Regions from separate parts of the Chryseobacterium sp. 'Rf worker isolate 10' genome, predicted to be linked through region 1. Evidence: riboswitches for the same ligand, from Rfam matches in the RefSeq annotation. Region 1 holds a riboswitch; each other region holds the start of a gene.
What was found. A riboswitch is a leader RNA that binds a small molecule or an ion and turns the genes downstream of it on or off. The one in region 1 is predicted to bind cobalamin.
Positions count from the first base shown of each region.

Region 1 (4,274 bases):
ATAAAATATGATAATAAAATTCTGAAAGGCATATCCGATAGAAAAAACAGAATTGCCTACTTATCACAGGATCTTTTTTTACCCAAATATATAAAAATCAAAAATCTGATTCCTCTTTTTTGTAATCAAAAAAATACTGAGTTGCTTTTTACTTCAGAATTTGTAAGACCTTTCCTTGATCAAAAACCTAAAACCCTTTCCAAAGGTGAACAGAGAATTATTGAAACTCTTATGGTCATTTATTCTGAAGCAGACTTTATTTTATTGGACGAGCCATTTCACAGTCTTTCTCCAAAAGTTACTGAAGAATTAAAGAAAAATATCCGTCAGCAATCATCTCATAAAGGATTTATTATTTCTGATCATAACTTTAAAGATGTTCTGGATATTTCTGACTCTATATATCTGCTTTCTGGCGGTCATCTGAAACAAATACAAGATTTAAGTGAACTGCAGCGCTATAATTATCTTCCGAAAAGCATTTAATTTATATATTTGAAGGATTAAAAAATTTTCATGATGACTTTCATAAACAAAGCATTCTATTTATCTGCTTTCAGTATTCTATCTATAGCTTTTGTAAAAGGGCAGAATAAAGTTCCTTTCGGAGTTGTAAAGGCTGAAGAAGGATATGCCAATGTACGGGTTCATAAGGACAACTACAGAAAAATTGTAGACAAGATCCGTATGCGTAAAGGTGATGTATTTGTTTATGTAAAGCCTGCTCCCGGAGAAACAGAGTGGATCTGGATCAAATATCCCGAAAAACAGGATGATGATAAACCTTTTGTACGTTATGAAACTCTTGATAAAGAAGGAATGGTGAATAAAGAACGTATCGCCTATATTGATCAGCTTCCGGCCTATACTCCTTCCAAATCTAAAAACGGAAGATCACTTATTTTCACAGATAATTCTGACCCCAAAATTCCTACTGCTCAAAGAAGCAAAGTAGTCATTGATGTTTACCCTTCCAACGCGGGATACCGTAAAAAGGAAAAAGATGCAGAAGGGAAACTGCTTACCATTGATAAAGTAAAACCATGGGGAATCGGGAATGATCTTCCCGAAGGGATGACTGAAATCAAATCCATCAGGGTACAGCAGCCCGGAAGAGGGTCTGTTTTTGTAAGAGAGGCCATCAAAAATATGTTCCAGCCTACCATGGATTTTGAGAATGTAGGCGTAACCTCCCTGGATAACGACAATATTTTTCTTTATATGATCAACGGTTCAGGAGAAAACAGATATACTACGCTGTGGACCATCAAGAAAGGAAGAGTAATCAGCCAGATTATTTACCATAATCCGGAATAAATTCATTATTTTTGCCCCCGAAAAGTTTTAACGCTTATTCATCATAGAAATTGGTTCTGCATCACTGCAGATTAAAAGGGAACCGTGTGAAAATCACGGACTGTCGCGCAACTGTAAGTAACTGTAATCTTTATCAAAGATCCACTGTGCGAGGCATGGGAAGGAGATAAAAGATGTTACAAGTCAGGAGACCTGCCTATTTCTTAAACAAGTAACTTTCGCGATTTGAAGTTGTATTGATCTGATGGATTGTTTCAGGGATTCTCTTGATTCCTGTTATTGTTCTGTTGTTTTAATATCGTTTTCATTTCGCTTTAATTAATAATGATATATGACTACAGAAGAAAGAATTAAAGCATCCGAAACCAGTATCTTTAAAGCGGTTTTCCCTAACACAACCAATCATTACGATACCCTTTTTGGTGGTACGGCTATGCAGCTGATGGACGAAGTAGCTTTTATTACTGCTACCCGATTTGCAAGAAAAAGAGTGGTAACAGTAAGCAGTGACAAGATAGATTTCAAGAAACCTATTCCTGCCGGAACCATTGTGGAGCTAATCGGGAAAGTTTCCTACGTGGGAAAAACCAGTATGAAAGTAAACGTTGAGATCTATACCGAGCAAATGTATTCCTACGAAAGAGAAAAAGCCATTGTAGGTGATTTTACTTTTGTAGCGATTGACGAATTCAAGAAACCAATCCAGATACTATAAGTAATAAAGAATCGGGCGGCCAGAGGCCGCCCGATTCTTATTGTATTCTTATCAAAGCTATTTTACCACTTTTTCTGTTTCCAGACTTTGGCTCAATAAAAGTTCAAAAGCCTCTCCCATTTCGTCCGATGCTCTACTGATCGCATTTTCAAGCATATTTCGGATTTGCTTTTCTGTCACTCCCGCTTCCGTCCAGCTTTTTCCTGAAGTGTGGGAATTTAAGATAAACGGCATTATTCTATCAATTCCACATGCAAAAATAGCATCTGGCGTTTTCTCATCTTCAAATTCAAGCCATAGATTAAAGAATTCTGTACGTAAAGGCTCATCAAGAATTCCGAAAATCTTTTGAGCAGATGCCTTTTCTCTTTCAAACTTTCCTACCATTGCTTTTTCATCAAAAATAAAAGTATCTCCGGCTTCTATTTCTACAAGATCGTGGATAGAGAGCATTCTTATCACTCTTAATAAATCAATATCTGCGCGGTTTTTAGCATATGGATAAAGGATCTGAGCCAGAATAATAATCTGCCAGGAATGTTCTGCTGTGTTCTCTCTTCGGGAGTCATCTGCATTATAATTTCTTCTCTGTACATTTTTCAAAGCATCCACTGCCAGGATAAAATCTATTTCTTTCTGAATTTTCATTTTACTTTTCTCTATTGTATTGTTCTGATGGATATACCTTGGTTTTGGTTACCCATTTATTATTAATCTTCTCTTTTGTAATCACCTTTACGCGACCTTCTACCGTCATATCTTCTTCTTTTTCCAGAACTTTATCAAGTCCTTTATTCGGAATTACAGCATATTCCGTTGTAAAAATATCACAGCAGCCAGATTTTCCATAGGCTATGAGACGTTTTCGCTTGGCATCAACCTCAAAAATATCAAAAGAGCTGGAAGCAAGATCCGTAAGCTCCTTACTCTTCACAAATGCCATTCTCGTGCTGTTGAATACATATACATCATAAGAAGCAGAGCTATAATTCCCCATATTACCATTTCTTACCGCTATATCTTCTGTCCCGTCAAAATTAAAGTCATCAATGATTATAGGACTGTTTTCGTTCTTTAGCTGAAACATTTTCCCTTGCGTTGGCTTTTCGCCTTCATTAAGATTCAGGACCAGGTCATCAGATACAAAAGTCTGCACCTTTGTGTTTTTATGATCAAACAAATCTACAGTTCCTTTTCCGTTACATCGGCCGTCATAGCAATTATCCACGTGAATGACTGCATCATAGCTCTTCGATGCGTTTTTAACCTCAAACTGATATTGTCCGAAACAGGCAGGCCCCAGCAAAACAAAAGCCGGTAAATGCTTATACTTATTGAATAAATTCATGGTAATAGTAAATGATTTAGGTGTTTTTTTCCTAACAAAAATACGAATCATAACACCGATCTCAAAATTCAAAACTCATTATCTGGAAGATTTAAAACAATTAAAATCCTTTAAATAAGAGAATATTTATTTCTGAGAAGCTGTTTCCCGCTATACGCTCATACTCCTCGCTCCCTGCCAGAATCCAAACCGCTGTGGGGTAACCGCTGCTATCGGGGCTATAATATGAGTAATAAGTAATCGGTAATAAGCAATAATTAATAATGATGATTTTTTGCTCCGTATTTCTTCCAATTTTATTTAAAATGTAGAGATTTTTTAGACATTTTCCTCTCAAATTCATTTTCATAAAAATCCACATATAAAATTATAGAACTGATTACCAGTATTTTATGTTATTTATTTTAAAAATTTCACTACTTTGTATTGCATAATACCATTTTATTTACATATCTTTGTAATGTAAAATTAGAATAGGCTCAGCTAGCTAGGAGCATTTTTCTAAAAATATAACTAATTAACAAAACTTATCAAAGATGAATACCGAAAATACCAAAGCGCAAATGCGAAAAGGAATTCTGGAATTCTGTATTCTAAGTCTCATCAATAATCGCGAAATGTATGTTTCTGATCTTATTGACGAACTGAAAAAAGGAAAACTGGATGTAGTGGAAGGAACCCTCTACCCTCTTCTTACAAGACTTAAAAACGGAGAGTTTCTCTCTTACAGATGGGAAGAATCTACAGGAGGACCACCCAGAAAATATTATCAGATCACAGAAAAAGGAAAACTTTTCCTGGATGAACTTCTAAATACATGGAATGAGCTGACAGCCTCAGTAAACCAAATCACCCAACAAAATTAAAAAACAAAGCTATGAACAAGACACTCTC
Region 1 covers NZ_JBOZOF010000006.1:134,771-139,044, forward strand. Annotated here, with positions in the region: gene LKL37_RS21645 (ATP-binding cassette domain-containing protein) at 1-486, shown strand, start outside; gene LKL37_RS21650 (hypothetical protein) at 517-1,317, shown strand; cobalamin riboswitch at 1,352-1,531, shown strand; gene LKL37_RS21655 (acyl-CoA thioesterase) at 1,649-2,032, shown strand; gene LKL37_RS21660 (HD domain-containing protein) at 2,090-2,680, opposite strand; gene LKL37_RS21665 (XAC2610-related protein) at 2,682-3,380, opposite strand; gene LKL37_RS21670 (PadR family transcriptional regulator) at 3,917-4,246, shown strand; gene LKL37_RS21675 (PspC domain-containing protein) at 4,258-4,274, shown strand, end outside.

Region 2 (4,274 bases), on a different contig from region 1:
TTTTGAAAAGGTATATGTGGGACGGAGTGATTCATAATCTTAATGAACAGCCTATCAGTCCGATTACAGATATCAATGAAATGGACAGTTCCATACCGGAAGCTATTTCAAAGATAAAAGACGATCAGAAGTATAAAAAACTTTTCAGAGAAGCCTATGGGGATGAAACCATTACCGGAGAAAGAATTCTGAAAGCATTGTCGCAGTTTATGGCTTCTTTAATTTCTGCAGATTCAAAATATGACAGATTTAAGCAAGGAAAAGAGCAGCTAACTTCAACAGAATCTCAAGGAATGGCTTTGTTTGGACAGAAATGTGCCTCCTGTCATAGTGGAGAACTGTTTACTGATGAGAGTTTCAGAAACACGGGAATGTATTACAATACAGAATTCAAGGATGCAGGACGTTACAGAGTTTCCCTTAATCAGGTAGACTGGATGAAATTTCGTGTTCCCAGTCTGAGAAACGTAGAATATACAGCACCTTATATGCATGACGGTAGATTTTACACTTTAGAAGCGGTACTCAATTTCTATTCAGATCAGGTGGAAGATAATGCCAATCTTGATCCTCAGCTGAAACAGAACGGTCATGTGGGAATTGCCATGAACAGTCAGGAAAAACAGTCGATTATTGCATTCCTGAAAACATTATCGGATAAAAGTTTTATATCCAATCCAAAATTTGCAGAATAATTTATAGAAAACATGAAGAAGATTATAGTGATAGTAAGTTTGATCCTGTTTAACCAGTATCAGGCAAAGACCATTAGAGACAGTGCTTATAGTGCTCCGCAAACCTTTAGCAGATTCGATTTTGATGATGATTGTGATGCCTGTGGCTGTGCGGCAGGAAACGGATCTTCCGGCTTTGAGTCTTTATTGAATCCACAATTTGTAGGAATCAAATACTTTGCTCAGCATTACAAAGCCAAAGAAAACTTATTTGTGAAAGACCTTACGCAGGATCAGTATTTCAATACTTTACAGCTTTGGGGAAAAATTCCGCTGACTAAAAAACTCAGTGTATATGCAAGTCTGCCCTTCCATTTCCATGAAAAGAAAACAATGCAGGGAGATATTAAGATTAATGGAATAGGGGATCTGAACCTAATGGGAATTTACCAGCTGATGAGTTCTAAAGATAATTTCCATCATCTGAGCGGAGGTTTGGGTGTAAAAATTCCGCTTGGAAAATTTGATGAAAAAGGAGTCTCCGGGGTCAATCCGAGTTTTCAGTTGGGAACCGGAAGCTGGGATTATCAGGCCGCTTTGAATTATAAATTTCAGAAAAACAAAGTCGCAGTATTGGTCAATACAGACTATACCATCAAAACAGAGAATAAGAAGAATTACCGCTTTGGAAACCAATGGAACTATGCTGCAACGGGTTTTTATCAAATTGCAGGAAATGAAAAATCCATTTTTTCTGTAAAGACCGGAGTTCAGGGAGAGGTTTATGCACAGAACAAACAATTTGATGAAGCCCTGCCCAATACTGCAGGAAGTGCTTTGTACGGAAAGCTGGGATTTGAAGCTTCTTATAAAAAGCTGAGTCTTGGAAGTGAGATCATGCTTCCCATGTACACGCATCTTGCAGGAGGAGATATTGAAGCAAAATCAAGGTTTAGTATTTTCCTGAATATTGGAATTTAAAGCAAAACCCTTGATAAAATCAGGTTAAAGCTCCTTCGGGAGCTTTAATTGTTTATGAATCATGATTTTAATTGGGGATTAGGAATTATTATTTATCTTTGCCGAAATTTGGTGAGCCCTAAAAAGCTCTTAAAAGGGAATCCGGTGAAAATCCGGAACAGACCCGCTGCTGTAAGCTCCGCACCAAAGTTTTTGAAGAATATATCCACTGTTTTTTTAATGGGAAGGATTTCAAAAATGGAGTAAGTCAGAAGACCTGCCAGAAAATAATCGTTTGACGCTTTCGTGGAATAAAGCTTAGGACATCAATGATTCTGTGCAGTGACAGCTGTGCTTTGTCGTTGTATTCTTACATCCATTAGCGTCTTCATGATACTAAATGAGCTAATGGCGGCAAAACTAACTACTTCTGCAATTCAAAAAACTGTTTTCACTATATTGGTGATCACATCTCAACTTTTATATTCTCAAAAAAAGAAGAATGATACTCTGAAGGAAGAATCCATTAAGGCAATCAGTCTCTACAAAAAGAATTTTAAAGAGATCCTTCCGGCACAAACCCTAGAGGGAGAGCAGCTGGAAAGACTGAACAGCCAATCTGTTGCAGATGCACTGCGGTATTTTTCAGGTGTTCAGATCAAAGACTATGGAGGATTGGGCGGTTTGAAAACCATTAATATCCGAAGTATGGGAAGCCAGCATGTAGGTGTTTTTTATGATGGAATTCAACTGGGGAATGCCCAAAACGGGCTGGTAGATCTGGGAAGATATTCTTTGGACGATCTGGAAGAAATATCATTGTATAACGGCCAGAAAAGTGAAATCTTTCAGCCGGCAAAAGACTTCGGGTCTTCCGGATCTATCTATTTACAGCCTAAAACTCCGGTATTTAAAGGAAATAGGAAAACCAATCTTGTTATAAGAGCAAAAAGTGCTTCAATTGATCTTTTCAATCCTTCATTCCGATTGGAACAGAAGATTTCAGACCGGGTTTCTGCCAGCTTCAGTGGAGAATTTATGCAGAGTGACGGAATTTACAGATTTCGATATGCCAAGAAATATCCTGATGGACAACAGGCTTATGATACCATCGCAAAGAGACAGGATTCAGACATTCGGGCAAAACGTTTTGAAACTTCTTTAAATGGAACTTTAAATAACGGAAGCTGGAACATCCGTGGTTATGGTTATATTTCAAACCGTGGAATGCCGGCTCCTATTGTGAATGGTCGTTTTGGAGGAAGAGGAGCGAGACTTTCCGATGAAAATTATTTTGTGCAGGCTAATCTGAGAAAAAAGCTGTTTCCCAAATTTGAAACACAGCTGAAAGCAAAATTCGCTTACGATTATACTCATTTCATGGATACGGTTCGTTCACAATCTATTATTTATACCGATAACACCTATATCCAGCGAGAGCTTTACCTTTCTTCATCCAATATCTATTCAATCACGCCCAATTGGGATGTCAGCCTGAGTGGAGATTTTCAGTACAATAATCTGGACGCCAATCTGGATAATTTTTCTTATCCTACCCGTTACACAACATTGGTAGCATTGGCAACAACGTATCAGTGGAACAGGTTCAAAATTCTGGGAAGCCTTTTAGGGACCTTTACTTTTGAAGAAGTAAGGAAAAACAAAAGACCGGGAGATGCCAGAGAATGGACACCTGCTGTATTTATGAGCTATCAGCCGGAAATTATTCCCGAACTTACCCTTAGAGCATTTTATAAAAGAATTTTCCGACTTCCAACCTTCAATGATTTGTATTATACCAATATCGGAAATACTTACCTGAAACCGGAATTCACCAATCAGTATGATGTAGGATTTACCTATCAGAAGAATTATAAAAATGGTTTCTTTAAAAGCTTTTATGCTAAAGCAGACGGCTATTATAACAAAGTTCAGGATAAAATTGTAGCGGCTCCTAACGGAAGCATGTTCCGCTGGCTGATGATGAACCTTGGAATGGTTGAAATCATAGGAGCCGATGTAAATCTTCAGACTGAATTACAGCTGGGACAAGTAAAGCTAAGACCATTGCTTTCCTATACTTATCAAAGTGCCAGAGATATGAGTGATCCGGAGGATACTTTCTATCGCAATCAGATTCCTTATACACCATGGCACAGCGGATCATTCACCCTGATGGCGGATTATAAAGACTGGAGTTTCAATTACAGTGCAATGTACGTAGGAGAAAGATATGACGTGAATCAGGATAATATTCAATACAATTATGTTCAGCCCTGGTATACTCACGATCTGTCTGTTCAGAAAAAATTCAATTGGGCGAGTCATCAATTTAAAGTAAGCCTTGAGATGAATAATATTTTCAATCAATACTATGATGTGGTCATCAATTATCCGATGCCAGGAAGAAATTTTAAACTTATTCTAAACTTCACCCTATGAGAAAACTAAACTTTTATTTTTTATTTATTGTATTAGCTTTTCTTACTTCATGCCGTACAGATGACATTATTGTCCGTCAGGAAGTGGTAGAAGGTCTTCCCTCAGAAAATACGGCTATAAAAGGCTTTTATATGCTCAATGAAGGGAATATGGGGAGCAATAAATGTACGCTGGATTTTTTTGATTATACCAAAGGAA
Region 2 covers NZ_JBOZOF010000003.1:599,868-604,141, forward strand. Annotated here, with positions in the region: gene LKL37_RS17070 (cytochrome-c peroxidase) at 1-695, shown strand, start outside; gene LKL37_RS17075 (transporter) at 708-1,655, shown strand; cobalamin riboswitch at 1,748-1,933, shown strand; gene LKL37_RS17080 (TonB-dependent receptor plug domain-containing protein) at 2,043-4,076, shown strand; gene LKL37_RS17085 (YncE family protein) at 4,073-4,274, shown strand, end outside.
Region 2: another riboswitch for cobalamin. It lies ahead of LKL37_RS17080 (TonB-dependent receptor plug domain-containing protein); the one in region 1 lies ahead of LKL37_RS21655 (acyl-CoA thioesterase).

Region 3 (4,274 bases), on a different contig from region 1:
TTCAACGTTAATGTTGAGCGTTTCGCTTATTTAACGGGAAGAAGTTTGTCTGCATTTAAAAGAGATTTTCAAAAGATCTTTGGTATACCGCCAAGACAGTGGCTCCAGCTTCGAAGGCTGAAAGAAGCTCATTTTCTGCTTACTCAAAAAGGAAGATCCGTTTCTGACATTTATCTGGATCTGGGATTTGAAAATTTATCCCATTTCTCCTTTGCATTTAAAAAACAGTTTGGTTATCCTCCAAGCACATTGCAGGCAAAATAATTCAATATTTCATCAATGTTTTAAAGGATTACCATAATAAATCGTGCCATGAATATCATGGCACGATCCGGGTGATTGTATCTAATTATTTCTAAAGTTTTCTAAAGTGCATATTCTACGGAAGCTTCTTTAGCAGCTGCTACCATTGCTATTAAAGCTTTTTCGGTTTCATCCCAGTGTCTTGTTTTCAGTCCGCAGTCTGGGTTTACCCAAAGTTGATTGGCAGGAATCACATTCTGGGCCTTTCTCAGCAGTTCGATCATTTCTTCTTTTGACGGAACTCTTGGTGAGTGAATGTCATATACTCCGGGACCAATTTCATTTGGATATTTAAAATCGGCAAAAGCATTCAGCAGTTCCATCTGAGAGCGGGAGCATTCTATGGTAATCACGTCCGCATCCATGTCAGCAATGTTTTCAATAATATCATTGAATTCTGAATAACACATATGCGTATGGATTTGGGTCGCATCTTCTACTCCACTTGCTGAAATTCTAAAGGCTTCTACAGCCCATTTCAGATAATTCTGCCAGTCTGTTTTTCTTAACGGAAGTCCTTCTCTGATAGCAGGTTCGTCAATCTGAATAATCCTGATCCCAGCTTTTTCCAGATCCACAACTTCATCACGGATCGCCAAAGCAATTTGTTTACACGTTTCGGAACGAGGCTGATCATCACGTACAAAAGACCACTGTAAGATGGTAACCGGACCTGTAAGCATTCCTTTTACCCATTTTTCAGTCTGGGATTGTGCATATTGAGACCAGTAAACTGTCATAGGAGTCGGGCGGGAAACATCACCAAAGATTACAGGAGGTTTTACACAACGGCTTCCGTAGCTTTGTACCCATCCGTTTTTGGTGAATACAAATCCTTCCAGCTGTTCTCCGAAGTATTCTACCATGTCGTTACGCTCAAATTCCCCGTGAACCAGTACATCTATACCGATTTCTTCCTGCCAGCGGATTGTTCTCTGAGTTTCTTCTTTCAGTAAAGTATCATATTGCTCTGCCGTAAGCTCTCCTTTTTTGAATTGGGCTCTCCAGCTTCTTACCTCTATTGTCTGCGGGAATGATCCGATGGTGGTAGTTGGGAATAAAGGAAGCTGCAATACTTCCTGCTGTTCTTCTTTTCGGATTTTGAAGGTATTTATTCTCTGAGCATCCTTTTCAGTAACAGCATTGGCTCTTTGTTTCACCTGATCATTATGAATAAGAGAAGAAGTTCTTCTGTTCTCAATAGCTCTTTTATTTTCTTCGAATGCTTCAAGAACCTGTTCATTTTCTGTTCCTGTTGCCAGTTCTTTAAGGGTTACCACTTCCGCTACTTTTTGTTTGGCAAAAGCCAGCCAGTTTTTGATTTCAGGATTAAGACTAGTTTCAAAATCCAGATCACACGGTGAATGAAGCAATGAACATGATGGTGCAATGAAAATTCTTTCAGATCCTAATTTCTCAACTGCTTTTCTGATGAAAGACAGCGATTTTTCATAATCATTTTTCCAGATATTTCTGCCGTCAATTACCCCTAATGAAAGACTTAAGCTTTCCGGGATAACATTCAGGATATCATCCAGCTGTTCAGGATTTCTAACCAAGTCAATATGTAGTGTGTTCACCGGAAGTGAAGTGGCAAGCGATGTATTATCTTTTAATCCGTCAAAATAAGTAGCAACGATAAATTTCAGTTTTGGGAAACGTTTTCTTATTTCAGCATATACAGAAAGATAGATTTCTTTTGCTTTCTCTGTTAAATCCAATGCCAGAAAAGGTTCATCAAACTGAATCCATTCAGCACCCTGCTCCTGAAGTTTGGTTAAAATTTCTATGTACACAGGAAGAAGATTTCCGGCAAGATCTAACTTATCAAATCCTTCTTCTTTTTCTTTTCCTAATAGCAGATAAGTAACCAGACCGATAATAACAGGTTTAGCATTGATCCCAGCCTGCTTTGCTCCGGCAAATTCATTGAAAATTTTGTCTGAGCTTAGTTTAAATTGTTGGTTTTTATAAAATTCCGGAACGATATAGTGATAGTTGGTATCGAACCATTTGGTCATTTCCATTGCTGTGATATCCAGTCCATCTTTCTGATATCCTCTTGCCATGGCAAAGTAAAGATCCAGCTCAGAATTGTTTTTTTTAAGCACTACTTCATGATAACGAGTCGGGATTGCTCCTACCACAAGGCTCATATCCAATACCTGATCATAATAGGAAAAATCATTACACGGGATAAGGTCTATTCCTGCTTCCTTCTGGATATTCCAGTTTTGATTACAGATATTTCTACCTGTGTTCAGAAGTTCTTCCAAAAGGATTTTACCTGACCAATACTGCTCGCAGGCTTTTTTGAGTTCTCTTTTGCTACCAATACGCGGATAGCCCAGAATGTGAGTTTGCATTTTTTTAAACTTTTTAATTAAACTTAATATTAAAGCCCTTTAAAATGCTTCTGCATGTTTTAACGGATAAAAATTTCAGGAAATAATGACATAGCGAACAATGCAGTTTCCCTTTGAGAGAAAATACATGAATCCGATATATCATCTGTATGACCCAAAAGCTTCAGACCGCGAAAGCATTGTCAATTCAGTAAAGGCAGGTCTCCTGACTTGTAACAGTTTCCGTCATCCTTCCCGCTTTTGGCAGTGGATCTGCAAGGACAGAAACCTTTGATGTGTTACTTACAGTTGCGCGACAGCTCGTGATTTTCACACGATTCCCTATTAATCTACCTTAAGTAAAACCTTTCCTGTTTGATGAAGTATCTATAAAGAACTGTACTTTTACCTTTAACAATTGCTTTGAGTAAAAGTTTTTAATTTTGTGTAAAATTAACAATACAGAATAAAGATACAATTAAAAAGAAATAATTAAGCAAATTAAACTTTTGAAAACAAAAATAAAAGAATATAATTCTTTACATTTGACTGTTTTAATTATTTAAAAGAATAATATTCTGTGGAACAACTCGATGATAAGGACTTACAGCTGCTCAGGCTGCTCCAGAAAAATGCAAAACTGACCGTTAAAGAATTGGCAAAGGAAGTGAACCTCTCTACTTCACCTGTTTTTGAAAGGGTGAAAAGACTGGAACAGGACGGATTTGTTAAAAGATATGCCGCAGTTCTTGATGCTGAAAAACTGAACCGGGGATTTACGGTTTTCTGCCAGATTAAACTGAAAATTCACGACAGATCTGTGGGTTATGATTTTGTAAAAGAAATTTTAGAAATTGAAGAAGTTGCTGAATGTTACAATATTTCCGGTGATTTTGATTTTCTTCTGAAAGTTCAGGTAAGAGATATGAAACATTACCAGGATTTTGTTTTCAATAAGCTTGGATCCGTAGATTCAATCGGGAGTACACACAGTACTTTTGTGATGGCTGAAGTGAAAAATAATCATGGATTAACGATATAGCTTTTTAAAGCTGATCCATTTATACTAAAAAATCCGCCAAATATTGGCGGATTTTTTAATATTTTGAAGTTTTTCCAGCAATTAATTGGCAGCCGGATCAACAAGTTCTGTAGTTAAGCCGAGTGATTTCAACAGGTTTTTACTATCAAAAAGCAAAGTCGCATAATGTTTCCCTTTCTTAAAAACCAGCTTTGAGCCTCCTGGAAACTCACTGCCTGAAGCTAATTTCTGTGTTTTTGCATTGTATTTACTGAACTTGGTTTTACTATCCTGCAATGTACTTTTATTCAGGATAAGGCCAAAAGGCAATCCCTCTACCACTAAAGGTTTATTGTCTGAAGTTGAAAAAAACATCTCATTAACAGCATTGTCTTTCTCCAAACTGCAATAAAGCTCCAATCCTGTTTTTGTAGGCCATTTCGCATATTTTTCTTCATTGGCATCTTCATAAAAAACGGTTTTCACATTCAGTGCTTTTGAGATCTTATCAGTAGTCTGCGGGAAAACAAATTCTGAGTTTTTATCTAATAAGGAATTTAAAGTGGCTGTTTTCTGTGAAAATATGGTTGAGCTTACTACCAGAA
Region 3 covers NZ_JBOZOF010000001.1:953,240-957,513, reverse strand. Annotated here, with positions in the region: gene LKL37_RS04175 (helix-turn-helix domain-containing protein) at 1-264, shown strand, start outside; gene metE (5-methyltetrahydropteroyltriglutamate--homocysteine S-methyltransferase) at 366-2,669, opposite strand; cobalamin riboswitch at 2,848-3,033, opposite strand; gene LKL37_RS04165 (Lrp/AsnC family transcriptional regulator) at 3,229-3,690, shown strand; gene LKL37_RS04160 (hypothetical protein) at 3,772-4,274, opposite strand, start outside.
Region 3: another riboswitch for cobalamin. It lies ahead of metE (5-methyltetrahydropteroyltriglutamate--homocysteine S-methyltransferase); the one in region 1 lies ahead of LKL37_RS21655 (acyl-CoA thioesterase).